DNA from 3 places in the Rhizobium sp. 01L410 genome. Region 3 is predicted to be linked to each of the others. Evidence: predicted binding sites of a transcription regulator. Region 3 holds the regulator's gene; each other region holds the start of a gene.
The links. Region 3 encodes PhoB, which activates phosphate uptake and scavenging genes when phosphate is short. Its sites were predicted from a motif close to TGTCATNNANCTGTCAT; they were not measured.
Positions count from the first base shown of each region.

Region 1: the regulator PhoB is predicted to act here: its motif matches at 7,567-7,583, upstream of ugpB (sn-glycerol-3-phosphate ABC transporter substrate-binding protein UgpB).
Region 2: the regulator PhoB is predicted to act here: its motif matches at 3,036-3,052, upstream of AC1DV9_RS06190 (UDP-2,3-diacylglucosamine diphosphatase).

Region 1 covers NZ_JBFTST010000001.1:667,875-678,628, reverse strand. The annotation lists gene AC1DV9_RS03025 (indolepyruvate ferredoxin oxidoreductase family protein) at 1-2,126, opposite strand, end outside; gene AC1DV9_RS03020 (Xaa-Pro aminopeptidase) at 2,387-3,751, shown strand; gene AC1DV9_RS03015 (DMT family transporter) at 3,748-4,653, opposite strand; gene AC1DV9_RS03010 (hydroxyacid dehydrogenase) at 4,747-5,778, opposite strand; gene AC1DV9_RS03005 (aconitase X swivel domain-containing protein) at 5,801-6,229, opposite strand; gene AC1DV9_RS03000 (aconitase X) at 6,226-7,476, opposite strand; gene ugpB (sn-glycerol-3-phosphate ABC transporter substrate-binding protein UgpB) at 7,725-9,035, shown strand; gene ugpA (sn-glycerol-3-phosphate ABC transporter permease UgpA) at 9,100-9,981, shown strand; gene ugpE (sn-glycerol-3-phosphate ABC transporter permease UgpE) at 9,991-10,754, shown strand, end outside.
Region 2 covers NZ_JBFTST010000002.1:331,465-342,218, reverse strand. The annotation lists gene dgcA (N-acetyl-D-Glu racemase DgcA) at 1-844, shown strand, start outside; gene AC1DV9_RS06195 (MFS transporter) at 796-2,016, opposite strand; gene AC1DV9_RS06190 (UDP-2,3-diacylglucosamine diphosphatase) at 2,167-2,970, opposite strand; gene AC1DV9_RS06185 (NADP-dependent malic enzyme) at 3,184-5,496, shown strand; gene AC1DV9_RS06180 (DUF2865 domain-containing protein) at 5,621-6,718, shown strand; gene bluB (5,6-dimethylbenzimidazole synthase) at 6,715-7,398, opposite strand; cobalamin riboswitch at 7,442-7,623, opposite strand; gene AC1DV9_RS06170 (TolB family protein) at 7,641-8,471, opposite strand; gene AC1DV9_RS06165 (hypothetical protein) at 8,613-8,819, opposite strand; gene AC1DV9_RS06160 (NAD+ synthase) at 8,864-10,543, opposite strand.
Region 3 covers NZ_JBFTST010000003.1:66,725-77,478, forward strand. The annotation lists gene AC1DV9_RS07535 (2'-deoxycytidine 5'-triphosphate deaminase) at 1-946, opposite strand, end outside; SAM riboswitch at 1,020-1,098, shown strand; gene AC1DV9_RS07540 (O-succinylhomoserine sulfhydrylase) at 1,140-2,324, shown strand; gene apaG (Co2+/Mg2+ efflux protein ApaG) at 2,537-2,929, shown strand; gene AC1DV9_RS07550 (Hsp33 family molecular chaperone) at 2,933-3,925, opposite strand; gene argF (ornithine carbamoyltransferase) at 4,020-4,937, opposite strand; gene AC1DV9_RS07560 (aspartate aminotransferase family protein) at 4,977-6,176, opposite strand; gene AC1DV9_RS07565 (GcrA family cell cycle regulator) at 6,601-7,137, shown strand; gene phoB (phosphate regulon transcriptional regulator PhoB) at 7,204-7,887, opposite strand; gene phoU (phosphate signaling complex protein PhoU) at 7,920-8,633, opposite strand; gene pstB (phosphate ABC transporter ATP-binding protein PstB) at 8,680-9,495, opposite strand; gene pstA (phosphate ABC transporter permease PstA) at 9,511-10,754, opposite strand, start outside.

The sequences.
Region 1 (10,754 bases), on a different contig from region 3:
ACAGGCATCGGGATGTCGGCATCGACGGGTTCGACCGCCTTGCGCCTCTTGCGCTCGCCGCCCTTCACGGTAACGAAGGATGGGCAGAAGCCCTTCACGCAGGAGAAATCCTTGTTGCAGGTCGACTGGTTGATCTGCCGCTTGCGGCCGAACTCGGTTTCCAGCGGCTCGACCGAGATGCAGTTGGATTGCACCGAGCAATCGCCGCAGCCTTCGCAGACCGCTTCGTTGATGAAGACGCGCTTGGCCGGATCCTCCATCAGGCCGCGGCTACGGCGACGGCGCTTTTCGGCAGCACAGGTCTGTACATAGACGATCGCCGAGCAACCCGGCGTTTCGCGCAGCTTCAGCATGACGGGATCGAGATGATCGCGGTGCAGGACGGTGACGCCGGGCGCAAGCTCAGGCGCCACATAGGCATCCGGATTGTCCGAGAGCAGATAGATCGGCGAGACGCCTTCATTGTAGAGCTGCTTGGTCATCAGCTGCGGCGTCATATAGCCGTCGATCTGCTGGCCGCCGGTCATGGCGACGGCATCGTTATAGAGCAGCTTGTAGGTGACGTTGACCTTGGCGGCGACCGACTGGCGCACTGCCAGAATACCGGAGTGGAAATAGGTGCCGTCACCGAGATTGACGAACATGTGCTTCTCGTCGGTGTAGCGCGAGATCGCCGTCCACGGCACGCCTTCGCCGCCCATCTGCGTGAAGGTCTCGGTATTCCGGTCCATCCAGGTGACCATGTAGTGGCAGCCGATACCGGCGGTGGCACGGCTGCCTTCGGGCACCCGTGTCGAGGTATTGTGCGGACAGCCGGAGCAGAAGAACGGCGTGCGCTGCAACGGCGGCACATGGCTGCGGCTGATCTGGCCGCGCTCGGAGAGATAGGCAAGCTTGTCGGAAATCCGCTGGTGCAGCGCCGGGTCCATATCGAGTTTCAGGATGCGTCCGGCAATGGCACGGGCAACGGCGCCGACCGTCAGCGCCGCCGAGAGGCTGAGATAGGGTTTGTCATGCTCGTCGAACTTGCCGACGATGCGCGGGCGGACATCGGAACGCCAGTTGAAGAGCTGCTGCTTGATCTGGTTCTCGATGATCTCGCGGCGTTCCTCGATGACGAGCACCTCGTCCAGACCCTCGGAGAAATGCCGGACGGCCTCAGGCTCCAGCGGCCAGGGCATGCGGATCTTCAGGATGCGGATGCCGATCGCTTCCATCTCGGCGCGGCCGAGCTCCAGTTCGCGCAGCGCCTGCAGCACGTCCTCATAGGCCTTGCCCGAGGAAATGATGCCGAAGCGGGCATGCGGCGCATCATGGGTGATTTCATCGACCCGGTTGGCACGGGCAAAGGCGATCGCTGCATAGGCCTTGTAGGTCTGCAGCCGGTCGTCCTGGATCAGCGGCGGGTCCGGCCAGCGGATGTTGAGCCCGCCCGGCGGCAGCTCGAAATCGGTCGGGATCACGAATTGGCGCTTTTCGCCCGAGAGATCCACGGCCGCCGTCGTTTCGACGGTATCGGCGATGAATTTCATGCCGACCCAGCAGCCGGAATAGCGCGACATGGCAATGCCGAGCAGGCCGTATTCGATGAATTCGTGGATCGAGGAGGGGTAGAGAACCGGAATGACCGCCGACATGAAATCATGGTCGGTCTGGTGGGGCACGGTGGAGGACTTGGCCGCGTGGTCGTCACCGGCAAAACAGAGCACGCCGCCGTGCTTGGAAGTGCCCGCGGCATTGGCATGTTTCAACACGTCGCCGGAACGATCGACGCCCGGACCCTTGCCGTACCAGATACCGAGAACGCCGTCCTTGTTGGCTCCCGGCGAAAGACCTGCCTGCTGGCTGCCCCAGACGGCGGTAGCGGCAAGATCCTCGTTGATCCCGGGCTGAAAGGTAACCTGGTGCTGGTCGAGATAGCGCTGCGCCTTCATCAGCTGCTGATCGTAGCCGCCGAGCGGCGACCCGCGATAGCCTGATATGAAGGCAGCCGTGTTCAACCCGGCGGCATGGTCGCGCCGCATCTGGGTCATCGGCAGGCGAACCAGCGCCTGCAGTCCGGACATGAAGACCCGGCCCTCTTCGGCCGTATATTTATCGTCGAGCGATACACTCGTCGCCAGCATCTGCTCTCCTCCCGAGATCGCAGTGGTGAACCATGACGCCTAGGGAGGGCTCCTCTTCCACTCCCTTGGCATGTAACGCGATAGTAGCACTGCGGTTGCGGAATTTCCGGGCCAAGAATGGCGCGGTTGCGCATCATTCGAAAATTAGAATGTGCCATCACGACATTTTTGCAATGGGTGGCCTTTGCCGATTGACCTTGCGGCCGCCATCTCGCCATATCCGTCGAGCCCGGTTTGGAGCGGGCGCATCGGAGGAAAACATGACCATTTCGCTCGCACCCGTCGCCCTGCCGGATTTCGGTCCGCTCGGCGAACAGCCGAAGATTCCCGCCGCCACCTATGCAGCGCGCGCCGACGCAGCGCTGAAGAATGCCGGGACAGACTGGCTCGTCGTCTATGCCGACCGGGAGCATTTCGGAAACATCATGTTCCTCGCCGGATTCGAGCCGCGTTTCGAGGAGGCGCTGCTGCTGCTCGGCAAAGGCGGCAAGCGAGTGATCATCACCGGCAATGAATCCGAAAGCTATACGGCGCTCGCCCGGCTGCCCGGCATCGAGGTGCTCCGCGCCCAAACATTCAGCCTGATGGGCCAGGACCGCTCGCAAGACCCGCGCCTCGCCGACCGTCTCAAGGATGCCGGGATCAAGGCAGGCGACAACATCGGTCTCGTTGGCTGGAAATATCTATCTGCCGAAGAAGATGACGACTATGCACAAAGCTTCTTCGTGCCAGACTTTATCGTGAAGATCCTCAGCCGCACCATCGGCAGCGGCGGCAAGCTCGTCGATCGAACCGAAGTGTTGATGCACCCCCAGAACGGCCTGCGCTCCGTTGTCGATGTCGATCAGCTCGCGGCTTTCGAATGGGCGGCGGCGCGCTGCTCGACGGCGCTCTGGCGGGTCGTTTCGGGCGTGCGCGAAGGCGATACGGAATTCGAGGCGCTCGGACGGCTCGGCTATGAAGGCGATCCGCTCAACGTCCACACGATGTTTGCCTCGGTCAGCAAGGGCGAACACATCATCGGCCTGCGCAGCCCGACGGCGCGAAAGCTGAAGCGCGGCGACGGCGTCACCACGGCGCTCGGCTACTGGGGTGCACTGTCATCGCGCGCCGGATTGCTTGCTGATCACGACCACGATTTTCTGAAGCCGTCGAAAGCCTATTTCGAGGCGCTGATCACCTGGTACGAAACATCGGATATCGGTGTCACCGGCGGCGCGCTCTTCGAGGCGGTGACCGGCAAGCTGAAGTCGGCGGGGCTCAACTCTGCGCTCAACCCCGGCCATCTCGGCAGCCATGAGGAATGGCTGCACTCGCCGGTGCAGCCGGGATCGACGGATCGTCTCCGCTCCGGCATGCCGTTCCAGGTGGATGTCATTCCGGTGCCGATGCCTGCAGGCTGGGCGCTGAACAGCGAGGATGCCGTTGCCTTTGCCGACGAAGCACTGAGGGAGGAGATCAGGCATCGCTATCCGGCCATGCATGCGCGTATCGCCGCGCGTCGCAGCTTCATGGCGGACAAACTGGGTGTCGCGGTCAAGGACAGCATCCTTCCGCTGTCCTCGACGCCGCTCTATCTCCCGCCGTTCTGGCTGAAGTCGGGGCATGTGCTGGTTCGCGATTAAGCCGTCAGGCGGCGCCGGGAGATGATCACGAGGCGCCGCTCCCACCAGATCAGCACCAGGCTGGAGCCGACGATCAGCAGGGCTCCGGCGACCACGTTCAGCGTCGGGATCTCGGCCCAGATCAGGTAACCATAGAGGAAAGCCCAGATCAGTCCGCTATATTCGATCGGCGCCAGCGTCGAGGCCGGCGCATAGCGGAAACCTTCGTAGAGGATGTACTGTCCGGCCGCACTGATGCAGCCGAGACCGATCATCAGCACCCATCCGAAAGCATCGGGGGTTTTCCAGACGAAGGGCAGTGCGGCGCCGCAGACGATGACGAACAGCACTCCTGTTGCCAGCATCTGGTTGACGGTGCTTTCTGTGCGGCTAACGAGGCGCACGAGGATGGTGCTCCAGGCCCAGCAGAAGCCGGCGAAAAACACCATGCCGGCCGGAATAAGGCTCGGCGCTTCGGCAGGATTGGCGGCCAGAACGACGCCGATGAAGCCGCCGATGCAGGCCAGCCAACGGATCGGCCCGACATTTTCGCGCAGGATGAAGATCGACAGCACGACGGTGATGACGGGTGCCGAGAAATACATCGTGGTGATTTCGGCGAGCCCGAGATGGCGGGCTGCGGAATAATAGGCAAGCCAGGCGCCGAGCATCAGCACGGCGCGCAGCAGAACCGAACTCCGGTGCGAACTTTTCAGGATCGACGGATGACGGTTGCGGTGGATGAAGAAAGCCGAGAAGCCGACGATCATCACGCTGCGGATGAACAGGATCTGCGGCACGGCATAGTCGGCGACCAGCCATTTGACGACGGCGTCCTGGATGGCAAACAGCGAATAGCCGATGCAGGCAAGGGCAATTCCCACCAGCGGGGAAGGCGCCTCATCGGTCGATCTGGAGAACATGGAAGCCTGCGATGGGAATGCGTTGGGGTGCCACGGCCTAGCAAGACCGGGCACCGTTGACAATGCAAGGAATAGCCCTCCGCGAAGATTTGATCAGTTGATCTTCACGCCCTTCGACCGCATGCGTGAAACCGTTTCCCGTTCGGCCCGCTTGCAGCGCATCGGCGGCAGGCCGCGGTCCATCAGGTCCATGTCCTCGAGCACCATGTCGCCCATCTTCTTGAAGGCGCTGTCGAGCGCTCCGGCGCGGTGGGCCGAGCGGATAAAACCCTTGAGTTTGCGCACCGGATGATCGGATGGCAGCGGCTCTTCCGGATAGACATCGCTTGCCGCCACGATATGGCCTGAGGCAACAGCGGCCATCAGCGCATCGAAATCGACGACATCGGCGCGGCTGAGCAGGATGAGGGCCGCGCCCTTGCGCATGCTGGCGAAGGCCTCGGCTCCGAGAAAGCCCTTGTTCTCGCTGGTGACGGCGGCAACGACGAAGACGAAGTCGCTCTTCGTCAGCACATCCTCCAGGCTTGCCGCCTCGACGTTGTTTTCCTCGAGGATCGATTTCGGCTGCCAGGGATCGAAGACCCGCACCTTGGCGCGGAAGCCTGACAGCACGCGGCGCAGCGCCTTGCCGAGATCGCCGAAACCGACGATGCCGATCTCCGATCCGGCGATCAGCCGGGCGCTGGCATTGCCCTCGCCGCCCCAGAGCTCGTTGCCTTCGCGAAAGGCGACATCCGCATCGACGATGCCGCGGGCGAGCGACAGGGCGAAGCCGAGACCGATTTCGGCCACCGGCTCGGCAAAGACCTGACCCGTCGTCACCACATGGATGCCGCGCTGGAAGAGCACGTCATAGGGCATGTTGTTGATGAGATTGCTCTCGACATTGAGCACACAGCGCAGCGACGTCATCCGCGCCAGCGTTTCCTCAGACAGCGGCGGCTGGCCGATGATGTAGCGCGCCTTACCGAGAACCTCGTCGCCGAGACCGGCGATATTGTCGGGATCGGCCTCGACGATCTCGTATGTGTCGTGAAGCACCCGGCGCGCTTCGTCGGTGAAGATCAGGTCGAGCGTGCGCGGCTCGGGCGCGCTGATCGCCAGGGGCTTTTCGGTCTTCGTCATCATCTCCTCCTCCCGCAGCCACCTAACGCTGCACAATCCTTATCTCAGCGCCACGCTCACCGGCATCGATCGACAGATGAGCGGCCGCCGAAATCAGCGGCCAATCATCCGGCCTAGCCAGCGCCACCGGACAGCCGATCCCGTAGAGCGCCTCCGCAACCATTGCGCCGGTGACGACGATCGCATCGCGCTTCAACAGAATGATCCCAGCAGGGGCGGTCTTCAGCCGGATGGCTTCGGCCAGCACCGAGCTTCCCGAACTCGATCCCCTGCCTGCCTCCATGACAAGGATCGCGCCGGTGATCGACTGGCCGCTTTGCGGATGCCACTGGTCAATGATCTCGCCGGTCGCCGAATCGACGCCGCCCCAGAAGCTGAGCGGCTCGGCAAGCACGAAGGCCGCAGCCGCAGCCTTGCCTTCCATGAGGGTCGTCGCGGAAAATACCGTCACAGCCGCACCACCTTGCCCGAGCGCGCCGAGGCCATGCATTCGGCGAGCGAACCAAAGGCGACATCGACTCCGATATTGCCGGGTGCGTAATAGGCCCACTTGCCCGAGTTGGTCATCACCGCACCCGACATGTCGCGGATGATCGCAGTGACATAGGTGCAGGTATCGATGACGAGCGTCACACCCGCCGCTTCCAGCGCCACGCGCCAGCCGCGATTTTCAAGCTCCGCCAGAACCTCGCGATTGGTGTTGATGTAGATATCGATCGCCGCTTTCCCGCCTGCGAGCAGCGGCATCAGCCGCTCGAACTCGCCGATGGAAAAATGCGGCGTTCCCATGCTGACGGCCGCAAGCGGCGTCCCTTCCGCCACCGTCGAGAGATTGCGGATGGTGTCGCGGATATCAGTGCGGCTGAGCCGGATTGTCTCCTGCGGCTCGACCCCGCCACAGGCTTCCTCCAGCGTCGGCGCCTCCGGCGTCAGCCCGACGGCGTGGAACAGCGCGACGGCGCCAGCCGAGGCGGCAACGGCACCGAGCGCCTTGAGATCATCCTCTGAACTCTCCTCTGGCAGCCCGCGGATGACGGGGATGCGATCGCCGCAGCGGCGGCCGATGGCGTGACCGGCAGCGACACAGATCGACCCGGCATCCCGCTCACCCCCAGCAAATTCCTCGATATCGACGAGCACGGTCGCGCGCCGGTTTTCGGTGACGTGCAGCCCATAACAGGGCGCCCGGCCAGTCAGCGCGCAGCAGAGATCGATGAAATCGCCGTAGCGATTGGTGCGGGCGCCGAGCACCGAATTGGCAAAGACGATGGCATTCGATTCCGCCCAGGCGATCTGCGCCCCGAAGCGCGGGCGGAAGATCGTCTGGTAGGGCGCGCAGGTGAAGGTCGGGACGCAGCCGAGCTCCTCATGCGCCCTCATCAGCCGCGCACCGTTGCGGCCGAGCGCCTCGTCGCCGCGGAAAAGTTCGGGATGGATGAGATCGACCGAACCGACATTCAGCGTCGTCGGCACGCGGACACGGCCGCCCCAGGACACCATGCGCTCGACGAAATCGAGGCTGACCTCGCCGAGATAGAGACAGCCGTCGATATGCGCCGCTTCGATATCCACCAGTTTTGTGGCGCCGACAGCCTCGGCGAAACGCACCAGAAGCCGCATGGCAAAAGCCGCCGCCTCACCATGGCGGCCGTCGAGCAGGGCTTTGTCATCAGGGGAAAGCTGAAGAGAGGAATGCATGGCGCCGACGCTATCAGGTCGTCTTGCGGGAGAGAAGATGGCTTGCGAATTCGACCAAAGGCGCCCTCGACAAAACTGTCACAAACACTATGTCACAAAACCTTCACAATTTCATTTGCCAGTTCGTTTCTTTTCGTTTTGTATGCGGAAAGTTTCGTAACGAAACCGGCCGGTGGGATCGAGGAGGATCTGCGCCGGCAGGCCGTGCTCCGTTCAAAACGGCACGGCAGGACACATAGGGAGGAACCATGTCCATTCGTTTCATGGCCGCATCCGCGGCAACCATCACCTTGTCGCTCTCGTTCGCTTCGAGTGCCTTTGCGGTGACCGAACTGCAGTGGTGGCACGCTATGGCGGGCGCCAACAACGAAGTGGTCAACCAGCTCTCCAAGGAATTCAACGAAAGCCAGAAAGACTACAAGATCGTCCCGGTTTTCAAGGGCACCTATCCGGAAGCGCTGAATGCCGGCATCGCCGCCTTCCGCGCCAAGCAGCCGCCCGCGATCCTGCAGGTCTTCGACGCCGGCAGCGGCGTGATGATGGGCGCCGAGGGCGCGATCATGCCGGCAGCCCAGGTTCTCGAAAAGGGCGGCTTCAAGTTCGACAAGTCGGAATACCTGCCCGGCATCGCCGCCTATTATTCGAAGCCCGACGGCACGATGCTGTCCTTCCCCTACAACTCATCCTCGCCGATCCTCTATTACAACAAGGACACCTTCAAGAAGGCCGGCCTCGACCCTGAAAGCCCGCCGAAGACCTGGCCCGAAGTGTTCGAAGCGGCCAAGAAGATCAAGTCGAGCGGCGCGTCTGCCTGCGGCCTGACCTCGACCTGGCTCACCTGGATCCAGACCGAGAACCTGGCCGCATGGAACAACGTGTCCTACGGCTCGAACGAGAACGGCCTTGCCGGCACCGATGTGAAGCTCGCATTCAACTCGCCGCTCTTCGTCCAGCATTTCCAGGCGATCGCCGATCTCGCCAAGGACGGCACGTTCCGCTACGGCGGCCGCACCTCGGAAGCCAAGCAGCTCTTCACCTCCGGTGAATGCGGCATCATGACGGAATCGTCCGGCGGTCTCGGCGACATCATCAAGACGGGCATGAACTACGGCATCGGCCAGCTGCCCTACTATGAAGGCGAAGGACGCCCGCAGAACACTATCCCCGGCGGCGCCAGCCTCTGGGTCTTCGCCGGCAAGAGCGACGAGGAATACAAGGGCATCGCCCAGTTCTTCCACTTCCTGTCGCAGACCAAGATCCAGGCCCGCCTGCACCAGGTGTCCGGCTACATGCCGGTGACCATGGCCGCTTATGAAGACACCAAGAAGTCCGGCTTCTACGAAAAGAACCCGGGCCGCGAAACGCCGATCCTGCAGATGATGGGCAAGGCGCCGACCGAAAACTCCAAGGGCGTGCGTCTCGTCAACCTGCCGCAGGTGCGCGACATCATGAACGAAGAGTTCGAAGCGATGCTGGCCGGCAAGCAGGATGCCAAGGCAGCGCTCGACAAGGCCGTCGAACGCGGCAATGCCGCGATCCAGCAGGCAATCGGCCAGTAAATACGGCGTTCCCGCCCGCATCCCTGGAGGCTGCGGGCGGCCCCTTCATGTCAAGGAGATCGCCGTGCAGCGCGTCGTCTTTCCGAACAAGATCCTTCCCTATTTCCTGGTCGCCCCACAGATCATCCTCACAGTGGTTTTCTTCTTCTGGCCCGCCAGCCAGGCGCTCTATCAATCGATGCAGCGCGAAGATCCATTCGGCCTGAAGAGCGGCTTCGTCGGCCTCGCAAACTTCCGCGACGTCTTCGCCGACCCGAATTATCTGAACTCGCTCTATGTCACCGTCGTCTTCAGTGTGCTGACGGCGCTTCTCTCGATGGTCGTGGCGCTGGCGTTGGCGACGGCAGCCGACAAGGTGGTGCGCGGGCAGACCTTCTACCGGACGCTGCTGATCTGGCCCTATGCCGTGGCGCCTGCCGTCGCCGGCATGCTCTGGCTGTTCATGTTCAATCCGGCGATGGGCACCTTCGCCTATATCCTGCGGCGCAACGGCTTCATGTGGGATCCGCTTCTGAACGGCAACCAGGCGATGACGCTGGTTATCGTCGCGGCCGCCTGGAAGCAGATCAGCTACAATTTCCTGTTCTTCGTCGCCGGGCTGCAGGCTATCCCGAAATCGCTGATCGAGGCGGCCGCTATCGACGGCGCCCGCGGCAGCCGCCGCTTCTGGACCATCGTCTTCCCGCTGCTGGCGCCGACCACATTTTTCCTGCTCGTCGTCAACACCGTCTATGCCTTCTTCGACACCTTCGGCATCATCCATTCGGTGACTGGCGGCGGCCCGGCCAAGGCGACGGAAACGCTGGTCTACAAGGTCTATAACGACGGCTTCGTGAACCTCAATCTCGGCTCGTCCGCGGCACAATCGGTGATCCTGATGATCATCGTCATCGCGCTGACGGCCTTCCAGTTCCGCTTCGTCGAGAAGCGGGTACATTATGCGTGAGGGTCTGAAATGATCGAAAAACGCCCCATCGCCAGCCTCATCGGCCACCTGATGCTGATCATCGGCATCATCATCGTCGCCTTCCCGATCTATTATACGTTCGTCGCCTCGACGATGACGTCGGCGGAGATCATCAAGCCGCCGATCTCGTTGCTGCCGGGTAGCCACTTCACCGAAAATTACACCGAGGCGCTGTTCGGCGGCGTCGAGCGCGCCGTCGGCGTCAGTCTCGAACGGCTGCTCTTCAACACCTTCGTGGTGGCGATCCTGATTGCCGTCGGCAAGATCCTGATCTCCTTCCTGTCGGCCTTCGCGGTGGTGTTCTTCCGCTTCCCGCTGCGCATGGTGTTCTTCTGGATGATCTTCGTCACGCTGATGCTGCCAGTCGAGGTGCGCATCCTGCCGACTTACAAAGTCATCGTCGATCTCGGCCTGATCGATACCTATGCAGGGCTGACCCTACCGCTGATGGCCTCGGCGACCGCAACCTTCCTGTTCCGCCAGTTCTTCCTGACGATCCCAGGCGAATTGCTGGAGGCGGCGCGCATCGACAATGCGGGACCATTCCGCTTCATGCGCGATATCCTGCTACCGCTGTCGCGCACCAATATCGCGGCGCTCTTCGTCATCCTGTTCATCTACGGCTGGACGCAGTATCTCTGGCCGCTGCTCGTTACCAATGACGCGCAGATGAACACGATCATCATCGGCCTCAGGAAGATGGTGGATTTCACGGACGCGGCAACGCCCTGGAATTTCGTGATGGTGACGGC
Region 2 (10,754 bases), on a different contig from region 3:
GCCCTATCGCCGCTACGGCGAGACGATGGAAAGTGTCGAGGCACAGATCGAAGCGGCACGGCCGTTGATCGAGGCCGGTATTTCAAGAGATGACCTGCAGTCGGCGATGGCGCCCGGTGCTGCCCGCAATGCCGTCGATTGCGCCCTTTGGGATCTGGAGGCCAAGCTGACCGGTGCCGCCGTCGCGGCCACCATCGGCCTTGCGGCGGCAAAGCCGCTGACGACTGCGTATACGATATCGCTCGGCGAGCCCGAGGTGATGGCGGCACAGGCGCGGGAACATGCCGGACGCGCGCTGCTGAAAGTCAAAGTCGGCACCGGCGACGACGAAAGCCGCATCCGCGCTGTTCGCGCCGCAGCCCCCAGCGCGGCAATCATTCTCGATGCCAACGAGGGTTGGCCGGAGGAGGCGCTCGAACATCACTTGCGGATCTCCGCTGAAATGAATATCGCGCTCGTCGAACAGCCACTGCCGACCGGCAAGGACGAGATGCTCGCGGTGATCAAGCGGCCTGTCATCGTCTGCGCCGACGAGAGCGTTCATCACACTGGCGATCTCGCCAGCCTCCGCGACCGTTACGACGCGATCAACATCAAGCTCGACAAGACCGGCGGCCTGACGGAAGCCTTGGCGATGAAGCGCGAAGCGCAGCGGCTGGGCTTCCAGATCATGCTCGGCTGCATGGTCGGCACATCGCTCGCCATGGCGCCGGCGGTGCTGCTGGCGCAGGACGCCGAATTCGTCGATCTCGACGGACCTTTGCTGCTCGCCAGGGATCGCGAGCCCGGCCTGCGCTACGAAGCGTCCCTCGTCTTCCCGCCGGACAAAGAGCTCTGGGGCTGAAGGTAATAGGCGACGAACACCAGCGCCATGCCGATCGCCGCGACCAGCGCCATGACGTAGTAGCTGGCGAGGCCGAGCCAGGCATACAGATAGCCTGAAGCGAGCGTCATCAGGCCCAGGAACATGCCGTTGTAGAAGAAATAGGCGCCCTGCGCCGAGGATTCCTGCGTCGCCTGCACCGAAGCCACGATCCGCCGCTGCACGCCCGTATGCACGAAGGCGTAGGTGCAGGAATGGAAACATTGCAGGAAGAAGAAGCCTGCGAAGTCCCAATGCATCGGAAACAGGATCCAGCGGCAGATGCACATGGCGCAGCCGAAGCGGATCAGCGTCCAGGCATTGAAGCGGCGGCTGAGATGCTTCGAGACGAAGAACACCAGAACCTCGGAGGCCACGCCGGCGCTCCAGAGAATACCGACCTGCGTGCCGGTGAAGCCGAGCTGATGCCAATAGATGGATGCGAAGGCATAGAGCAGCGCGTGGCTGGACTGCTGGATCGCCACGCCCCAGAGCAGCACCAGCAGATGCGGCTGACGCAACGAGCTACCCGTTGCCTGCTGCAGATCGACAGGCGTATTGCGGCGCCGCGTCGGGCCGATACGCGGACAGTAGATCGCCATCGCCATGGTCATCGCAAAGCCAAAGATCATGACCGGCAGCACCATATCGCCACCCCACAGGCCGATCATTTCGCCGCCGATCATCGTCGAGACGATGAAGGCGATCGATCCCCAGACACGCATCGAACCGTAATCCAGACCCCAGCGCCGGACGCCCGAAATAACGATCGATTCGACGATCGGCACATAGGGCGCAAAGGTGGCGCCCTGGACGCTGTAGACGATCAGCACCGGCCAGAAGCTCGTCGTCCAGTAAAGTGCGATCGCCGTCAGCAGCGACAGCCCGCCAGACCATAGGAGCACGTCGGCGCGCTCCTTCATCCGGTCGGCATACATCGCCACAACCGGTGCCACGAGGACGCGCACGACCATCGGCACGGCAAGGATGACGCCGATCTCGTGATCGGTGAATTTGTGAACAGCAAGCCAGACAGGGAAGAATGGAAGCGCGACACCGTTGACGATCAGCGGGGCGCAGTAAGACAGGGCGCTGAGCAGCCGGAAACGCGGCGGAGCCCCCTCATCGACAGAGGCATTCTGGGCGGGAATCATGGTGGACCTGCAGGAAACTGTGCGCTGCCTAACACATCAACCTAGGGGCGACTATGGCGAGAAATAGCCCATTTGAAACGTTTTAAAAAATAAATAGGGCCGTTGCCCGGGGGCAACGGCTAAATGTCTTGCAATATGGCGGGATGAAAATCAGGCAGCCTGCGGCGCGCGCTCGGGCTGGTGCGTCAGCTTCAAAGTCACCGGCTCGCTGCTGGCGATCGCATTCCAGGTGATCAGTTCGAAAGTGCCGTCTTCATGCTCGGCAATCGCCGTGCAGCTCTCGACCCAGTCGCCGGTATTGATGTAGCGCACGCCATCCATCTCCTCGATCACGGCATGGTGGATATGGCCGCAGATGACGCCGTCGGCACCGCACTTGCGGGCCTCGTCGGCGACGACGCGCTGGAACTCGCCGATGAAGTTGACGGCATGCTTGACCTGCAACTTGGCCCAGGCCGAGAACGACCAGTAGGGCATGCCCATGCGGCGGCGGATGGCGGCCAGAACGATATTGATGCGGATCGCCATGTCATAGGCCCAGTCGCCGAGATAGGCGAGCAGGCGGGCATTGCGGACCACGACGTCGAATTCGTCGCCATGCAGCACCAGATACTTCTTCCCGTCGGCGCCCTCGTGCATCATCCGCTCGGCCACTTCGATGCCGCCGAAATGCATGCCCGGGAAGTCGCGGAGGAATTCGTCGTGATTGCCGGGAATGTAGACGACGCGCGTACCCTTGCGCGCCTGGCGCAGCAGTTTCTGGATGACGTCGTTGCAGACCTGCGGCCAGTACCAGCTGCGCTTCAGGCGCCAGCCATCGACGATATCGCCGACGAGGACGATCGTGTCTGCCTCGTGGTGGCGCAGAAAGTCGATCAGGAAGTCGGCCTTGGCAGCCTTGGAACCGAGATGCACATCGGAAATGAAGAGCGTACGGAAGTGTCGCGTATCCATGTAATCCATCACAGGCATCCTGCCCGTGCCCCATCGTTCATCTGGCCTTCCAAAATCAGACTCGTGTTTCAGGAAGATGACAGCGCGGTTGTTTGACGCATCCTCCGGGCATAAGAGTTTTCCGCTTTCAACCTCAAATTCCCGCTGTCCCGCCGCACTGATTGTTGTATGGAGAAGGCTTCAAACGACATGACTGCGGTATTGGAGAAGGCAATGGATAATCAGGACAAATCCAAGACGGAGAAGAACCTGACAGGTGGAACTCTTGACGAACAGGCGCTGTTCTTCCACCGCTATCCCCGCCCCGGCAAACTCGAAATTCAGGCGACCAAGCCGCTCGGCAACCAGCGCGATCTGGCGCTTGCCTATTCGCCTGGTGTCGCCGCGCCGTGTCTCGCGATCCGCGACGATCCGGAGACGGCCGCCGACTATACCTCGCGCGCCAATCTGGTCGCCGTCATCTCCAACGGCACCGCCGTTCTCGGCCTCGGCAACATCGGCCCTCTCGCGTCCAAGCCGGTGATGGAAGGCAAGGCCGTTCTCTTCAAGAAATTCGCCAATATCGACGTCTTCGATATCGAGGTCGATGCCTCGACCGTCGAGCAGATGGTCTCGACCGTCGCCTCGCTGGAGCCGACCTTTGGCGGCATCAACCTCGAAGACATCAAGGCGCCTGAATGCTTCGAGATCGAACAGCAGCTGCGCGCAAAGATGCGAATCCCCGTCTTCCATGACGACCAGCACGGCACCGCCATCATCGTCGCCGCCGCCATCCTCAACGGCCTGGAACTGGCCGGCAAGTCGATCAGCAACGTCAAGATCGTCACGTCTGGCGCCGGCGCTGCGGCGCTCGCCTGTCTCAATCTGCTCGTCGAACTCGGCGCCAAGCGCGAAAACATCTGGGTCCACGACATCGAAGGCCTCGTCTACGAGGACCGCAACGTGCTCATGGACGAGTGGAAAGCCGTCTACGCGCAGAAGAGCGATACCCGCACACTCGCCGAAAACATCGGCGGCGCCGATGTCTTTCTCGGCCTCTCTGCTGCCGGCGTCCTGAAGCCGGAACTGCTCGAGCAGATGGCCGAAAAGCCGCTGATCATGGCGCTCGCCAACCCGACGCCGGAGATCATGCCAGAACTCGCCCGCGCCGCCCGCCCGGACGCGATGATCTGCACCGGGCGCTCGGACTTCCCGAACCAGGTCAACAACGTTCTCTGCTTCCCCTTCATCTTCCGCGGCGCGCTGGATTGCGGCGCCGAGGAGATCAACGAAGCGATGAAGATGGCAGCCGTCCGCGCCATCGCCGGCCTCGCCCGCGAAGAGCCGTCCGATGTCGCCGCCCGCGCCTATTCTGGTGAAACGCCGATCTTCGGACCGAACTACCTGATCCCCTCGCCGTTCGATCCGCGCCTGATCCTGCGCATCGCGCCTGCCGTCGCCAAGGCAGCGGCCGAGAGCGGCGTCGCACGCCGTCCGATCACCGATTTCGACGCCTATCTCGACCAGCTGAACCGCTTCGTCTTCCGCTCCGGCTTCATCATGAAGCCGATCTTTACGGCCGCTAAGGCTGCCGAAAAGAAGCGAGTGATCTTCTCCGAAGGTGAAGACGAACGCGTGCTCCGCGCCGCTCAGGTTCTCATCGAAGAAGGCATTGCCGAACCGATCCTGATCGGCCGTCCGCAGGTCATCGAAACCCGCCTGCAACGCTACGGCCTGCGCATCCGCCCGCTTTCCGACTTCGCCGTCATCAATCCGGAAGACGATCCGCGCTTCCGCGAATATGTCGATCTCTATCTGTCCCTCGTCGGCCGCCGGGGTGTCATCCCGGAAGCGGCCCGCACGATCGTGCGTACCAACACCACCGTCATAGGTGCGCTGGCGCTGCGCCGCGGCGAAGCAGACGCGCTGATCTGCGGCCTCGAAGGCCGTTACGAGAAGCACCTGCGCGACGTTCGCCAGATCATCGGCAAGCGCAAGGATGTCCGCGATTTCTCGGCACTCAGCCTGCTGATCTCGCAGCGCGGCGCCACCTTCTTCACCGACACCTACGTGACGTTCAATCCGAGCGCCGAGGAAGTGGCTGAATCCGCCGTTCTGGCTGCCGAGGAAATCAAGCGCTTCGGCATCACGCCGCGCGCCGCCCTCGTCTCGCATTCCAATTTCGGCTCGCGCGAAAGCGAAAGCGCCACCAAGATGCGCAGTGCCCTGCAGCTGATCCGTGACGCCGCGCCCGATCTCGAAGTCGATGGCGAAATGCATGGTGAGAGCGCAATCGCCGACGAAATCCGCAAGCGCGTCATGCCCTCCACCACGCTGCACGGCGAAGCCAACCTGCTGGTCTTCCCGAACCTCGATGCCGCCAACATCACGCTCGGTGTCGTCAAGTCGATGACCGACGGCCTGCATGTCGGCCCGATCCTGCTCGGCACGGCGCTCCCGGCCCACATCCTGGCTCCGTCGGTGACGTCGCGCGGTGTGGTCAATATGGCGGCGCTCGCCGTCGTCGAGGCCCAGCAGCCGGCGTGATTTGCCGTAGATCGGAAAAATGCGTTAGAATTCCGTCGTTAGCTTGTTAACGGAAGGCAGCTAGACAGAACGGATGCGGCAAATGCTCTGCCGCTTCCGGTTTACTATGCTGCGGGATGATACCGTGAAACGCCGAAGCCTGACCCTTGCTCTCTTTCTCGCTACTGCCGCGCCCGCGGCGGCGCAGACCAGCGCGATCTGCGAAGATCTGCGCGGACGCCTTGCCGACCTGCCGCAGGTGATCGGCAACGGCCCGGAGATCCGTCAATATGCAAGCGCCATAGCCGAACAGAACCTCGAGCTACGCAAGCTGCGCAACGACCTGCGCAGCAACGGCTGCAGTGTCGACAGCATGGTCGTCATCGGCGGCGAGAATGACCGCTACTGCAGCGATCTGCAGGAATCGGAATCGCGGATGATCGACAACATCCACTACCTCCAGGACCGCCGCAACCAACTGCGGGAGGCCGGCGGCAGCGATGTCAACGAACGCCGCGAACTGATGGCCGCCCTCGACGATAACGGCTGCAACGACGATCCGGGCTATCAGCCGGACGAGCGCGCCTATGTCCCTGCGCCAAGTACCGAAGAACAGGCGATGCGCGGCGACACCTTCATTCCGCTCGGCAACGGCGAAGAAGGCAACACGCAATATGGTGTGCCGCGCGGCGAGATGATGTCGCATGTCAGCACCATGTGCGTGCGCAGCTGCGACGGCGGCTTCTTCCCGATCAGCACCAATGCGACCTCGATCGATTTCAGCCGCGACGCCTCGACCTGCTCGAAAATGTGTCCCGGCATCGAGACCGAACTTTTCTATCAGGACGTTTCGAATACCGACGCCGCCAACATGATCTCGGCCGCGACCGGCGCGCGCTACAGCGCCATGCCAAACGCCTTCGCCTACAAGAACCGGGCACCCGGCGAGAAATCCTCCTGCACCTGCAATCTGACCGCCTATTACGAGCAGATGCGCAAGAACCAGACCGTCAGCGCGCCGCCGCCAAAGGGCTCGATCACGACAATCACCACCAAGCCGCCGGCAACGGCCGCCCCCACACCGGCTGCGCCGCAGGCACAGGTACCGGACCGCCCCTACGACCCCGGAAACAGCAAGGTACGCCAGATCGGCCCGCAATTTCTCGCGGGCGACCAGGGCAGTATCGACCTGAAGAACCCGGCAACATCGGGCCCGCAGCCGCAGCAGCAACAGCGGAATTAGCGGCGGCCCCAGCCATCGCGGAAGATCAGCTCGTCGAGCGGCAGCCGCTGCCGCCAGCCTTTGACGGCCAGCTCGGGCTCGCTATAGAGCGTATCGACATAGCCGACGCAGAGCCAGGCGACGATCTCGATATGCACGGGCACGCCGAGAATGTCCTTGAGCTCGCTCTCGTGGAAAATGCTGACCCAGCCGACGCCGATGCCTTCAGCCCGTGCCGCGAGCCAGAGGTTCTGCACGGCACAGACGGTCGAATAGCTATCCATCCGCGGGTTATGCGTGCGCCCCAGCACGACGTCACCGCTGCGCGACGGATTGCAGGTGATGCAGATGCCGAGCGGCGCCTTGAGGATGCCCTCGAGCTTCAGCGATCGGTATGTCGCCTGCCGCTCACCATCGAACATCCCGGCCGCCTCGCGGTTCGCCCGGTCGAAGGCGTTCCAGACGCGCTGGCGGACAGCGACATCTTCGACGACGATAAAATTCCAGGGCTGCATGAAGCCGACCGAGGGCGCGTGGTGTGCGGCCTCAAGCAGCCGCATCAGCACATCGGATGGGATGGGATCAGGCAGAAACTGGTCGCGCACATCGCGCCGGGTCATGATCGCCCGGTAGACGGCGTCGCGCTCGTCAGCGGAAAAGGCAGACGCGCCTTCAAGCGCATCCTTGTTCATGGGCCGCATCGTCAAATCCCCAACAACGCAACCGCCCCGCCGTCCGCACGGGATCAGTCTATGATGCCAGGCCGGTCTTCTGACTTGGCGTCATCCGCCCGCCGCAGCCTTCCCGGTGTCAACCAGTGGCATGATGCGGCAGGCGTCGGCCTTACAGCGTTGGGCACGTTCCGGGCTTGCACCGGATTCCCGATTCTCCCGCGACAAGCGGGCACCTGACCGAAGCGTCTTGCCCGCTTTTACGAGACGCTTCAAGTAGCCGGGAAATACCGGACATAGGCAAACTCGTCACCATCAGGTGACCAGCAGGGAACATTGATCGTGCCCTGCCCGCCGAACAGCTCGAAAAGCGTCGTCAGATTGCCGCCGTCCATATCCATCAACCGCAGCCGCACATGCAGGTCGCGCGGATGATCGAAGACGTCAGGGTCGTAGGAAAGCAGCAGCACCTTGTCGTTGGTAGGCGCCGGATGGGCAAACCAGTTGCCGTAATTGTCGTGCGTGACCTGCTCGAGGCCGGTCCCATCGGGATGAATCCGCCAAATCTGCATCAGCCCGGTGCGGCTGGAATTGAAATAGATCCACTGGCCGTCGAAGGAATAGTCAGGCCCATCATTGCGCCCCTCGCCATGCGTCAGCCGCCGCTCGGCCCCGCCATCGACGGAAATCGTATAGATGTCGAAGAGATCGCCGCGGATGCCGCAATAGGCGAGTTCCTTTCCGTCAGGCGACCAGCCATGCCAATAGGATGGCAGGTTTTCGGTGATCTGCTTTGGCGCGCCGCCTTCCGACGGCAGCGTATAGATGCAGGATTTGCCGTGCTCGGTCTTGTCGGAAATCACATAGCGGCGGCCATCGGGCGAAATGCCGTGATCGTTGTTGCAGGCCGTGGCAAAGCCGGTATCGACCTGCTGCAGACCGCCCTCACCATCCGGTGACAAACGATAGAGAAGGCCATCACCGTTCAGCAGTAGGTAGCGGCCATCGGGCGAAAAATTCGGCGCCTCGATCAGCTGCTCCGTCTGGAACACGACCCGGCTCTGACCGGTGAGGATGTTGTAGATCTCGACCGAACTGCGCATGCATGCCTCCCGCATTTGCTGCGGCCCGGCGCTTAGCCGTTCCGCTTCATTCTGATTTGCATGCGGTTTGTGCCATGCATCTGCGTTTCGATAAAGGCGCAGCGCTTCAAAAGCGAACTGAGGTTCAAGGACACGAAATCCTCAGTTCAGAAGATGCCAACTCACCAGGAAAGGATGAATTCCAGATGCGACGGCGCCGACCGTAGCCAATGTAGCGAGAACAATCTGATATGTTTCGAGCTTCAACCGGCGCTCAAGAACAACCGTCTCGCCCCGCCAATAAAGCCGGTTTGCTTCGTCCAATTGAAAACCATCGAGCTCATCCAAGGCAATTGTGCGCAATGCCATGCTCGTCACCTCTCAATCTAGACAAACAGCAATTGATGATACCCCTACCGATCCCTAAAACGGTTGGTGATTGGATAGCGGCGGTCGCGGCCGAAATTCTTCTTGGTGATCTTCACGCCGGGCGCCGATTGGCGGCGCTTGTACTCGGCGAGATAGAGCAGATGCTCGATCCGGTGCACGGTCGCGACATCGTGGCCGCGCGCGACAATCTCGTCGACACCCATTTCCTTTTCGACGAGGCATTCGAGAATGTCGTCGAGAACCGGATAAGGTGGCAGCGAATCCTGGTCGGTCTGATCAGGCCGCAGTTCGGCAGAGGGCGCCTTGTCGATGATGTTTTGCGGGATCACCACGCCTGACGGTCCGAGCGCATCCGGCGGCACATGCGCATTGCGCCAGCGCGAGATCGCATAGACCTGCATCTTGTAGAGGTCCTTGATCGGATTGAAGCCGCCGTTCATGTCGCCGTAAAGCGTCGCATAGCCGACCGACATTTCCGACTTGTTGCCCGTCGTGACGACCATCGAGCCGAACTTGTTGGAGATCGCCATCAGGATCGTGCCGCGGGCGCGGCTCTGCAGGTTTTCTTCGGTGATGCCGCTATCGGTGCCTTCGAAGAGGTCCGAGAGCGCCGAGGTAAAGCCGGTCACCGGCGCCTCGATCGGCACGATATCATAGCGGCAGCCGAGCGCCTTGGCGCATTCGGCGGCATCCTTCAGCGAATCCTCGGACGTGTAGCGATAGGGCAGCATGACGGTGCGCACCCGCTCCTCGCCCAGCGCATCGACGGCAATCGCCGCGCAGATCGCCGAGTCGATGCCGCCGGAGAGGCCAAGCACGACATTCTTGAAGCCGTTCTTGTTGACGTAGTCGCGGAAGCCGAGCAGGCAGGCGCGGTAATCCGCCTCCTCTTTCTCCGGAATATGCGACATCGGCCCTTCGCTGCAACGCCAGCCGTTGTCGCCGCGCTTCCAGGTGGTCACGGCAAGCGCCGGTTCGAACTGGCTCATCTGGAAGGCAAGCGACTTGTCGCCGTTGAAGGCAAAGCTCGCGCCGTCGAAGACCAGTTCGTCCTGGCCGCCAAGCTGGTTGGCGAAGATCAGCGGCAGGCCTGTTTCAATCACCTGTCGCAGCGCCACCTGATGGCGCACATCCACCTTGCCGCGATAATAGGGCGAGCCGTTCGGCACCAGCAGGATTTCGGCGCCGCTTTCGGCCAGCGTCTCGCAGACGCCGAGATCGTTCCAGATCTCCTCGCAAATAGGCACGCCGATCCTGACGCCACGGAAATTCACCGGCCCCGGCATCGAGCCTTCGGCAAAGACGCGCTTCTCATCGAACTCGCCGTAATTCGGCAGATCGATCTTGTCCCGGAACACCAGGATCTTGCCGCCATCGAGCACCGCGACGGAATTGTGCCGCCCTGTCTCGCCCTGCCGCGGGAAGCCGACGATCAGCCCCGGTCCGCCATCCGCGGTATCGGCAGCGAGATCCTCGATGGCCTTGAGGCAAGCCTTCAGGAATGCCGGTTTCAGCACCAGATCCTCGGGCGGATAGCCGGAAATGAAAAGCTCGGTCAAAAGCAGCAGATCCGCGCCCTGACGGGCCGCATCGGCGCGTGCCTCGCGGGCTTTGGCAAGATTTCCAGCAACATCGCCGACCGTTGGGTTGAGCTGGCCGACGGCAATCCGGAGCGTGTTCAAGGGAGCGTTTTCCTGTGTCATGTCATCTATTTAGCGCGCGCGCGTTCGCCCCGCAACGTGTCCTGCCATGAAAAGCCGCCGGGTCTGCTCAGACGAAAATTCAAATCTTCGGGAAAAGCAAGGAAACATTAATGGTTCATCTAGCGTTCATGGCGGGCATGTGACAGTTCGGTGAAGGTTTTATGACGCCGGGATGACGGCGGGAATGACATTGGAGTCCGCCCTTGATCGC
Region 3 (10,754 bases):
CGTGGCTGCGCACTTCGAGAACGGCGCGGCTGCCGCGACCGCCGGCGGGAGCGTGGCCGAAACCCGGATCGAAGAAGCCGGCGTAGTGGACGCGGAATTCGCCGACCAAGGGGTCGAAGGGGGTCATCTCGGCGGCGTAATGCGGGGGCACGTGCACGGCTTCGCGGGAGACGAGGATGTAGAACTCGTCCGGGTCGAGGATCAGCTCGTTGCGGCCGCGGCTATAGAGCGGCTCCCAGAAATCGAAAATGTCGTGCTGGGCCTTCTTGTCGACATCGACGACGGCGGTGTGGTGCTTGCCGCGATAGCCGATCAGGCCTTCCTTGTCGCCTGCGAGATCGATCGACAGGGCAATGCCGCCGCCTGAGACGTTCGGCTTGGCGCTGGCGACCAGCGTCTCGCTGTCATGCAGCGCCTGAAGGTCCGGTTCGCCAAGAATGGAATGGCCGACGCGGAAGCGGATCTGCGACAGGCGCGAGCCGCGGCGCACGACGATCGGAAAGGTGCGCGGGCTGATTTCGAGATAGAGCGGGCCGGAATAGCCGGCCGGGATCTTGTCGAACTCCTGCGCGTAGTCAGTGATGACGCGCGTGAAGATATCGAGGCGGCCGGTCGAGCTCTTCGGGTTGGCGGAGGCCGACATGCCGGCCGGCAGATCGACACGCTCCATCAGGGGAACGATATAGACGCAGCCGGTTTCGAGGACAGCCCCTTCGGAGAGATCGATGACATGCAGGCTCAGGCGATCGAGCTTGTCCGAGACGAGATGCGAAGGGCCGGGCATGAAGCTGGCGCGCACCCGGAACGCCTTGGCGCCAAGGCGCAGGTCGAGGCTTGCCGGCTGGATCTGGTCACGGTCGAGTTCCCGTTCGGAGATCAGGCGGCCGGTCTCAAACAACGCAGCAATGGCACGATCGGCCAAAATTCCAGTTTCGCGAGCCATCATGCTCCATCCATAGTTCGTGGCCGACAAAACCAAATACGGGGAATTGACGCAAGCAGCTAACGGCAGTATTGCAGCTTTATCCCGTGGTGATTTGGCCGGTCGGCTTGCAGCCACGTTAAACAAGTGGCTAAAAAGACCGGGTATGAAACCGGTCTGCTTTTGCGGCCGGTTTTTTTGTTTTTGAGGTGATGGCATGAGCAAGTCCTGGCGCCCTGCAACCCAACTCGTTCACGGAGGCACTCTGCGCTCGCAATATGGCGAGATGTCGGAGGCAATCTACCTGACGCAAGGTTTCGTCTACGACACGTCGGAGGCGGCCGAGGCCCGCTTCAAGGGCGAGACCGAAGGCTTCATCTACGCCCGCTACGGCAGCCCCACCAACGACATGTTCGAGAAGCGCATGTGCGCACTTGAGGGCGCGGAAGATGCGCGCGCCACGGCCTCCGGCATGGCCGCCGTCACCGCTGCAATCCTCTGCCAGCTGAAGGCTGGCGACCATATCGTTGCGGCCCGCGCCCTCTTCGGCTCCTGCCGCTGGGTGGTCGAGACGCTGGCGCCGAAATACGGCATCGAATGCACGCTCGTTGACGGCCGATACCTGGAAAACTGGGAAAAGGCGATCACGCCGAAGACCAAAGTGTTCTTCCTGGAAAGCCCGACCAACCCGACACTCGAGATCGTGGATATCGCCGGCGTTGCCAAGCTCGCCAACCAGGTCGGCGCCAAGGTCGTGGTCGACAACGTCTTTGCGACGCCGCTCTTCCAGAAGCCTCTGGAGCTCGGCGCTCACATCGTCATCTATTCGGCGACCAAGCACATCGACGGCCAGGGCCGCTGCCTCGGCGGCGTCGTGCTCTCCGACAAGGCGTGGATCGACGAGCACCTGCACGACTACTTCCGCCACACTGGCCCGGCCATGTCGCCGTTCAACGCATGGACGCTCCTGAAGGGCATCGAGACGCTGCCGCTGCGTGTGGCCCAGCAGACCAGGAATGCCGCAAAGATTGCCGATTTCCTGGCCGAGCAGAAGCAGGTTGCACGCGTCATTTATCCCGGCCGCAAGGACCATCCGCAGGCCGATATCATCGCCAAGCAGATGACCGGCGGCTCGACGCTGGTCTGCTTCGAGCTGAAGGGCGGCAAGGACGCAGCCTTCAAGCTGCAGAACGCGCTCGACGTGGTAACGATCTCGAACAATCTCGGCGATACGCGCAGCCTGATCACCCATCCGGCAACGACAACGCACAAGAATCTTTCGGATGAGGCCCGTGCCGAACTCGGCATTTCGGCCGGCACCGTGCGTCTTTCGGCGGGCATCGAAGATACCGACGATCTGCTGGAAGATTTCGCCCAGGCTCTGTCGAAGATCCCGGCTTAAGCAGCAAGCCGCCGGACTTGCCGGTCCGGCGGCCCGCCCCACCTAAAGCTTCAGTCAGCTCTGCTTTATTAGAGTCATTAACTTTGAATGTTAGGATTAACAATCAAAACGGCGTGCAATCGCCTGTATTTGGCTGATGATACGGTGGCATTTCTTGACGGAGCCAATGCCGTATAAGATACGAGTAAGATATCCTGACTAAGGTGTAAGGCATGTACCGGGCCCTCACACGCGATATAGAAGTTGTTGTCGAGCCGTTTTATCTGGAGGAGCAATCCGATCCGGACGACGATCGCTATGTCTGGGGATACCGCATCGTCATCAGCAACAATTCCGGCCTGTCAGTCAAACTCGTCAACCGTTACTGGAACATAACGGACCAGAACGGTGTGGTCGACGAGGTGACGGGACCTGGAGTCGTCGGCGAGCAGCCACGGCTGGAGCCCGGCGATACCTATGAATATTCGTCCGGCTGCCCGCTCGATACGCCATCGGGGCTGATGTTCGGCCATTACCAGATGGAAACGGACGAAGGCGAGCTCTTCGATGTCGAGATACCCGCCTTCTCCCTGGATTCGCCCGGCCTTCTCAGAGTGCTGAACTGACCGTCATTCGGCCGGCTGCAGCTCTGCCGGCTCGAAACGATAGGTGGTCGAGCAGAATTCACAGGTCACGGCGATCTCGCCGTTCTCCTGGCTGGCCTCGATCTCCTCCGCCGAAAAGCCCTTCAGAACGCCGCCGATTTTTTCACGCGAACAGCTGCAGCGGTCGTAGACCTTTTTGGCCTCGAAAACCCGGACGCCGCGCTCATGGAACAGGCGATAGAGCAGCCGCTCGGTTCCGACCAGCGGATCCGTCAGCTCATCGGCGTCAATGGTCTCGACCATGGCGCGGGCTTCTGCCCAGGCGTCATCTTCCTTCAGACCTGTCGCAACTTCATCGCCATCCCCGCCATGCAGGTCCGGCTGGCGCATGCGCTCGGGCGCTTCCGGCAGGAACTGGGCGACGAGCCCCCCTGCCCGCCAGCGATGCCGCGGCTTGCCGCTGCTGTCGCGGTCGAGAAGTTCGGCAGCCGCCAGACGGACGCGCGTCGGGATCTGCTCGGATTGGCGGAAATAGACGCCGGCAATATCCTCGAGCGAGGTACCGTCGAGTTCGACGATGCCCTGATAGGGCTGGCTGAACTTTCCCTGATCGATGGTGAACGCCAGCACGCCCTTGCCGAGCAGCTGCTCGGGTTCGGTCTGGCCGTCGGCGATCGCCTGATCGAGCAGCGCCTGATCGAAACGCGCATAGGCGCGCACGTTCTCCGGTGTCGCAAAATCGGCAACAAGCAGGTCGACCGGGCCATCGCCCTTGGTCTGTACCGTGAACTTGCCTTCGAATTTCAGCGACGTGCCGAGCAGAACCGTCAGGACCACGACTTCGGCCAGAAGCCGGGCGACGGGTGCGGGATAGTGGTGGCGCTCAAGGATGGCGTCGAGCATCGGGCCGAGCTGGACGGCGCGGCCACGCACATCCAGGCCTTCAACCTGAAATGGGACGACGTGATCATCGCCGGCGAAATGAAGCTCGTTGAGAGCGGCGGCTGTGTCTGCCATGGTCTTACTCCTAGTCGTCAGAGCGGCAGACCAAGCTGTCTTCCCGCTCGCGCGGCCACCAGGCCATCAGGCCGGATGTGGCGTCCAATATGGTTCAGATCGCGCCCAGGCACCATGCAAGAATCGACTTCTGCGCATGAAGACGGTTTTCCGCTTCATCGAAGACCACGGATTGCGGGCCATCGATCACATCGTCCGTCACTTCCTCACCACGATGGGCGGGCAGGCAATGCATGAACAATGCATCCTTGCCTGCTTTCGCCATCAAAGCCTGATTGACCTGATAGGGCTGGAAGACGTTGTGACCGCGAGCCCGATGTTCCTGATTCATGGAGACCCAGGTATCGGTTACCACGCAATCGGCGCCTTCGACCGCACGGTCGGCATCATGGCTGAGCATGATTTCGGCGCCCTCATTGCGGGCCCAGTTCAGATAGTGATCCTTCGGCTCGGAACCAAGGGGTACCGCCATGTTCATGCGATAGCCGAAGCGGGCAGCCCCTTCGACCAGCGAATGCAGCACATTGTTGCCGTCGCCGGTCCAGGCGATCGTCTTGCCTTTGACCGGGCCGCGATGCTCTTCGAAGGTCATGATATCGGCCATGATCTGGCAGGGATGCGTATCATCCGTCAGCGCATTGATCACCGGTACCGTCGCGTGTTCGGCCAGCTCCAGCATCCGGTGATGCTCGGTCGTACGGATCATGATCGCATCGACGTAGCGCGACAGAACCTTGGCTGTGTCGCCGATCGTCTCGGCGCGGCCGAGCTGCATTTCCGTGCCCGAGAGGAACAGCGTCTCGCCGCCCAGCTGGCGCATGCCGACATCGAAGGAAACGCGCGTCCGGGTGGAAGGCTTTTCGAAGATCATCGCCAGCATCTTGCCGGCCAGCGGCTTGTCGCCCTTGCCTGCTTTGAATGCCTGCTTGCGCAGCATCGCGTCGTCCATGATGACTCGCAGATCGGCAGAGCTCATCGCCGAAAGATCGAGGAAGTGTTTGGGGGAAGCCATGTCGTCCTTACCTGTTTGCCCCGGAAGGCATCTATCCGTTCAAGCCGTCTTCTTGGCCTTCGATGCGCGAATGCTTTCGGCGGCCTGCTCAATGCGGGCGAGACCCTCGCGAGCTTCCTCCGCCGTGACGACCAAAGGCGGCAGCAGGCGCACGACATTGTCACCGGCAGGTACGCCGAGCAGGTGGGCGCCGCGGATGGCAGCCAGGAGTTCAGTCGAGGGAACGGCGGCCTTGATACCGAGCAGCAAGCCCTCGCCGCGGATATCCTCGATCACATCGGGATAGCGGTCCTTGAGCGATGCCAGGCCCTGGCGGAAGACCAGAGCGACGTCACGGACATGCTGCAGGAAGCCTTCGGCAAGGACGATGTCGAGCACAGCGCCGCCAACAGCCATGGCGAGCGGGTTGCCGCCATAGGTCGAGCCGTGGGTGCCGGCCTTCATGCCGGACGCAGCTTCCGCCGTTGCCAGGCAGGCGCCGAGCGGGAAGCCGCCACCGATGCCCTTGGCGACAGCCATGATGTCAGGGGTCACGCCGGACCACTCATAGGCAAAGAACTTGCCGGTACGGCCGACGCCCGTTTGGACCTCGTCGAGAATGAGCAGCAGGCCCTTCTCGTCGCAGAGCGCGCGCAGCGCCTTCATGAACTCGGTGGTCACAGGGCGAATGCCACCCTCGCCCTGAACCGGCTCGATCAGAATGCCTGCGGTCGCATCGGTGATTGCGGCGCGCACAGCGTCGATATCGCCGAAGGGCACCTGGTCAAAGCCAGGCGCCTTGGGGCCGAAGCCTTCGAGGTACTTTTCCTGCCCGCCTGCAGCGATCGTCGCCAGCGTCCGGCCGTGGAAGGCGCCTTCGAACGTGATGATATGGAAACGCTCGGGATGGCCCTTCGAATACTGGTAGCGGCGTGCGGTCTTGATCGCGCATTCCAGGGCTTCCGCGCCGGAATTGGTGAAGAACACCTTGTCGGCGAAAGTCGCCTCCGTCAGCCGCCTGGCGAGCTTTTCCTGCCCGGGGATTTCATAGATGTTGGACAGGTGCCAGACCTTGTCGGCCTGTGCCTTCAGGGTATCCACGACATGCGGATTGCTGTGGCCGACCGAGGTCACCGCGACGCCGGCACCGAAATCCAGATATCGTTCGCCGCTTTCGGTAATCAGCCACACGCCCTCACCTCGCTCGAACCGCAATGGGGCACGAGAATAGGTATCATATAGCGGCGCGGCTTCAGCCATGGCGCGGTCTCCTGTCAACTTACGGGCAACCGGACTCCGGCTAAAAACCAGGTCCGAAAAATTAAAAATGCCGCCTTTCGGCGGCGACTTGCACTATTTACTTTTCGCACTGCAATGTCAACAAAACTGCGGCTTTCGTGGCTTCTGAGAGACGCTCAAGCAATGTCGCGTTTTATCAACAGCTAATGTTGCAGAAATGACTCTCAGGGGAAGCAAGTTGGGGAAAACCCCGAATTCGATTCATCCGGATTCCTGCGACTCTTGTCACGGAGTCAGCCTCACACTAGGTTAAAACTCAATTACTAGACTGCATGCGGCGGAACTAGTCACCAAAATTAGTCAAGCGTTTCTTGTGTCGGATTCGTCCGGGGCAAACAGTGAGGGATTCTGCCTTCGCAACGCTTAAACGGCGGAGACACAGGGCATGAACTGGACAGACGAGCGGGTCGAGAAACTCAAGAAACTGTGGTCCGAAGGGCTGAGCGCGAGCCAGATCGCTGCCCAGCTTGGCGGCGTCAGCCGTAACGCCGTTATCGGCAAGGTTCACCGTCTGGCGCTGCCGGGCCGTGCGAAGGCCGGCGGCAACGCCACGGCTGCCCGCGCTCCCAAGCGTACGGCGGCAGCACCCCGCGCCCCAACCTACGCATCGCGTCTGGCGACGACCCGTACGGTCACCCGCCAGCAGGGCGCGACGATGCTGAAGGAAGAGATCGAAATCGACGTGATGGAGGAGATGGAATACCGTCCCGCCAAGAACGTGATCGTCCCGATTTCCCGCCGTCTCGGCCTGACGGAGCTCACCGAGCGCACCTGCAAGTGGCCGGTCGGCGATCCCTTGAAGGACGATTTCCACTTCTGCGGCTGCGAAAGCCCGGATTCTTCGCCTTACTGCACCTACCACCAGCGTCTGGCCTACCAACCGGTCAACGAGCGCCGCAGGGCAGCAGCCCGGGCAAACTGAGCCGGGTAAGCACAAACGAAAAACGGGCCTTACGGCCCGTTTTTTTGTGTCTCAATTCCGAAAGCTTCAAGCTTCCATCGAATATCCAGCGCCGCGAACGGTGCGGATGACATCCTGCATATTGGAGAAGTTCAGCGCCTTGCGCAGACGGCCGACATGGACATCGACGGTGCGCTCGTCGACATAGATGTCGTGACCCCAGACGCCATCCAGAAGCTGCGAGCGCGAGAAGACGCGGCCGGGAGAGGCCATCAGGAATTCCAGCAGGCGAAACTCGGTCGGTCCGAGACGGACTTCGCGGGTCTTGCGATGAACGCGGTGCGTCTCGCGGTCGAGTTCGATATCGCCGCATTTCAGCACGGTCGAGAGAACTTCGGGCTTAGCGCGGCGCAGCATCGCCTTGACGCGAGCGACGAGCTCGGGCGTCGAGAACGGCTTGACGACATAGTCGTCGGCGCCGGTCGACAGGCCGCGAACGCGTTCGCTTTCCTCGCCGCGCGCCGTCAGCATGATGATCGGCAGACGCTCGGTCTCCGGGCGCATGCGCAGCCGGCGGCAAAGCTCGATGCCTGATACGCCAGGCAGCATCCAATCAAGGATAAGAAGGTCCGGCGTCCGCTCCTGAAGGCGGATTTCCGCCTCATCGCCGCGCAGGATGGTGTCGACCTCGAAACCTTCGGCTTCGAGATTGTAACGAAGAAGCACGCTCAGTGCTTCTTCGTCTTCAACGACTGCAACTCTCGGGATCATTCTGTTCTGTCTCCTGAGGCCCGGTCCGGATATTATTCCGTGACCGCGCCGACGGTGTTGGCGGTGTCGTCCTTCGGACGCTCGCCCTCCGGCTGGGCGCCGGTCGCCATGTAGTAGATGGTTTCTGCGATGTTGGTGGCGTGGTCGCCGATGCGTTCGATGTTCTTGGCACAGAACAGCAGATGCGTGCAGCTGGTGATGTTGCGCGGATCTTCCATCATATAGGTCAGGAGCTCGCGGAACAGCGAGGTGTACATCGCGTCGATTTCCTCGTCGCGCTCGCGGATCGACTTCGCCTTGTCGGCGGCGCGCGTCGTGTAAACGTCGAGCACTTCCTTTAGCTGGACGAGCGCCAGTTCGGAGAGATGCTCCAGGCCGCGGCCGAGCTTGCGCGGAACGCCGGTGCTCTGCACGGCGATGACGCGCTTGGCGGTGTTCTTGCCGAGATCGCCGACGCGTTCGAGGTCGGCGGCGATGCGGATCGACCCCATGATCTCGCGCAGGTCCGACGCCATCGGCTGGCGGCGGGCGATGGTGACGATCGCCTTGTCGTTGATCTCGCGCTCGGCGTGATCGAGGATCACGTCGTCGGAGATGACCTTCTGCGCCAGTGCGCCGTCGCCATTGACCAGCGCGCGCACAGCGTCGGAGACCATCTGTTCCGCCAGACCGCCCATCTCGGAGATGCGGCGGGTCAGGAACTTCAGATCTTCGTCATATGCAGAAAAGATATGTGTCGATGCCATGGGAAATGTCCTTGAGTGTCTCTATCGGAAGTCGTGACGCCAAAGATCAGCCGAAGCGGCCCATGATGTAGTCCTGGGTGCGCGGATCGTCCGGATTGGTGAACATCTTGTCGGTGTCGTTCTCCTCGACGAGGTTGCCGAGGTGGAACATGGCGGTGCGCTGCGAGACGCGGGCCGCCTGCTGCATGGAGTGCGTCACGATGACGATCGTGTAGCTTTCGCGCAGCTCGTGGATCAGCTCCTCGACCTTTGCGGTTGCGATCGGATCGAGCGCCGAGCAGGGTTCGTCCATGAGGATGACCTCAGGCGAGACCGCGACGGCGCGGGCGATGCAGAGACGCTGCTGCTGGCCGCCAGACAGGCCGGTGCCGGATTCATGCACACGGTCCTTGACCTCGTTCCAGAGGCCGGCGCGCTGCAGGCTGGTTTCGACGATCTGGTCCATGTCGGCCTTCGACTTGGCGAGGCCGTGGATGCGGGGGCCGTAGGCGACGTTTTCGTAGATCGTCTTCGGGAACGGGTTCGGCTTCTGGAACACCATACCGACGCGGGCGCGCAATTCGACGACGTCGATATCCGGATCGTAGATATCATCGCCATCGAGCGTGATCTTGCCGGTAACGCGGCAATTGTCGATCGTGTCGTTCATACGGTTCAGGCTGCGCAGGAAGGTGGACTTGCCGCAGCCGGACGGGCCGATAAGCGCGGTCACGGTGTTTTCACGGATGTTCAGCTTGACGTCGAAAAGCGCACGTTTCTCGCCATAATAGACCGAAACGTCCTGGCCGATCATCTTGTAAGGGATGCTGTTCATCTTCTGGTCCAGAGCCTTCTCAACTGCTGCTTCTGTCAACATGTTCATGGGTTTCTACTCCGTTTACCAGCGGCGCTCAAAGCGACGGCGCAAGAGGATGGCTCCGATGTTCATGACGATCAGGAACAGGAGCAGGACGATGATGGCACCCGAGGTACGCTCCACGAAGGCGCGTTCGGCTTCGTTGGCCCACATATAGACCTGGACCGGAAGTGCCGTGGACGGATCGAGCGGCGTGGTCGGCGCATTGGCGACGAAGGCGACCATGCCGATCAGCAGCAGGGGCGCGGTTTCGCCGAGCGCATGCGCCAGGCCGATGATGGTGCCGGTCAGGATGCCCGGCATGGCGAGCGGCAGCACGTGGTGGAACACCATCTGCATCTTCGATGCGCCGAGACCGAGAGCGGCCGAGCGGATCGACGGCGGTACGGCACGCAACGCAGCACGGGTGGCGATGATGATGGTCGGCAGCGTCATCAACGTCAACACCAGGCCACCGACCAGCGATGCGGAACGCGGCAGGCCCATGAAATTGATGAAGACGGAGAGGCCGAGCAGACCATAGACGATCGACGGAACAGCAGCGAGGTTGTTGATATTGACCTCGATCAGATCCGTCAGCTTGTTCTTCGGCGCGAACTCCTCAAGATAGATCGAGGCGGCGACACCGATCGGCAGAGCAAGAACCAGAACGATCAGCATCAGGTAGAGCGAGCCGATGAGAGCGACGCCCAGACCTGCCGCTTCCGGACGGCTGGAATTGCCATTGACGAAGAGGCCTGTGTTGAACTGCTTGAAGAGAGCACCGCTCGCCTTCAGCTCGTTCATCCAGCCGACCTGCTTGTCGTTCACCTTGCGGTTCTTCTCGTCGACAGAGAGATCGATCTGGCCCTTGCTGGCGCTATCGATATTGGCGTCGGCAAGCACCGTGACATTGACCCTCTTGCCGATGATCGACGGGTCGGAAACGACCATGTCGCGCAGCTGGATCGGAGCGCCCTTGGAGAGCATGGCCGAAGCATCGCGGACGTCAGGACGGCTCGAGGCGTTCACATTCAGCTGCTTGACGATGGCGTCACGCAGCAGGGCACCATAGTTGGCGGAGACGAGGACCGACGGATCGGTTGCACGCTTGTTGCTCGGGTCGATCGTCTTTTCGGTGAATTCCACCGGAAGCGTGATCGCCGTCTGCTGGAAGGCGGTATAGCCTTGGCGGATGACCGTCGAGAGCAGGATCGCCAGAAAGATCAGGCCGAAAGATATGGCAGCGATGCCATAGGCCTGGAAGCGGCGTTCTGCGGCATAGC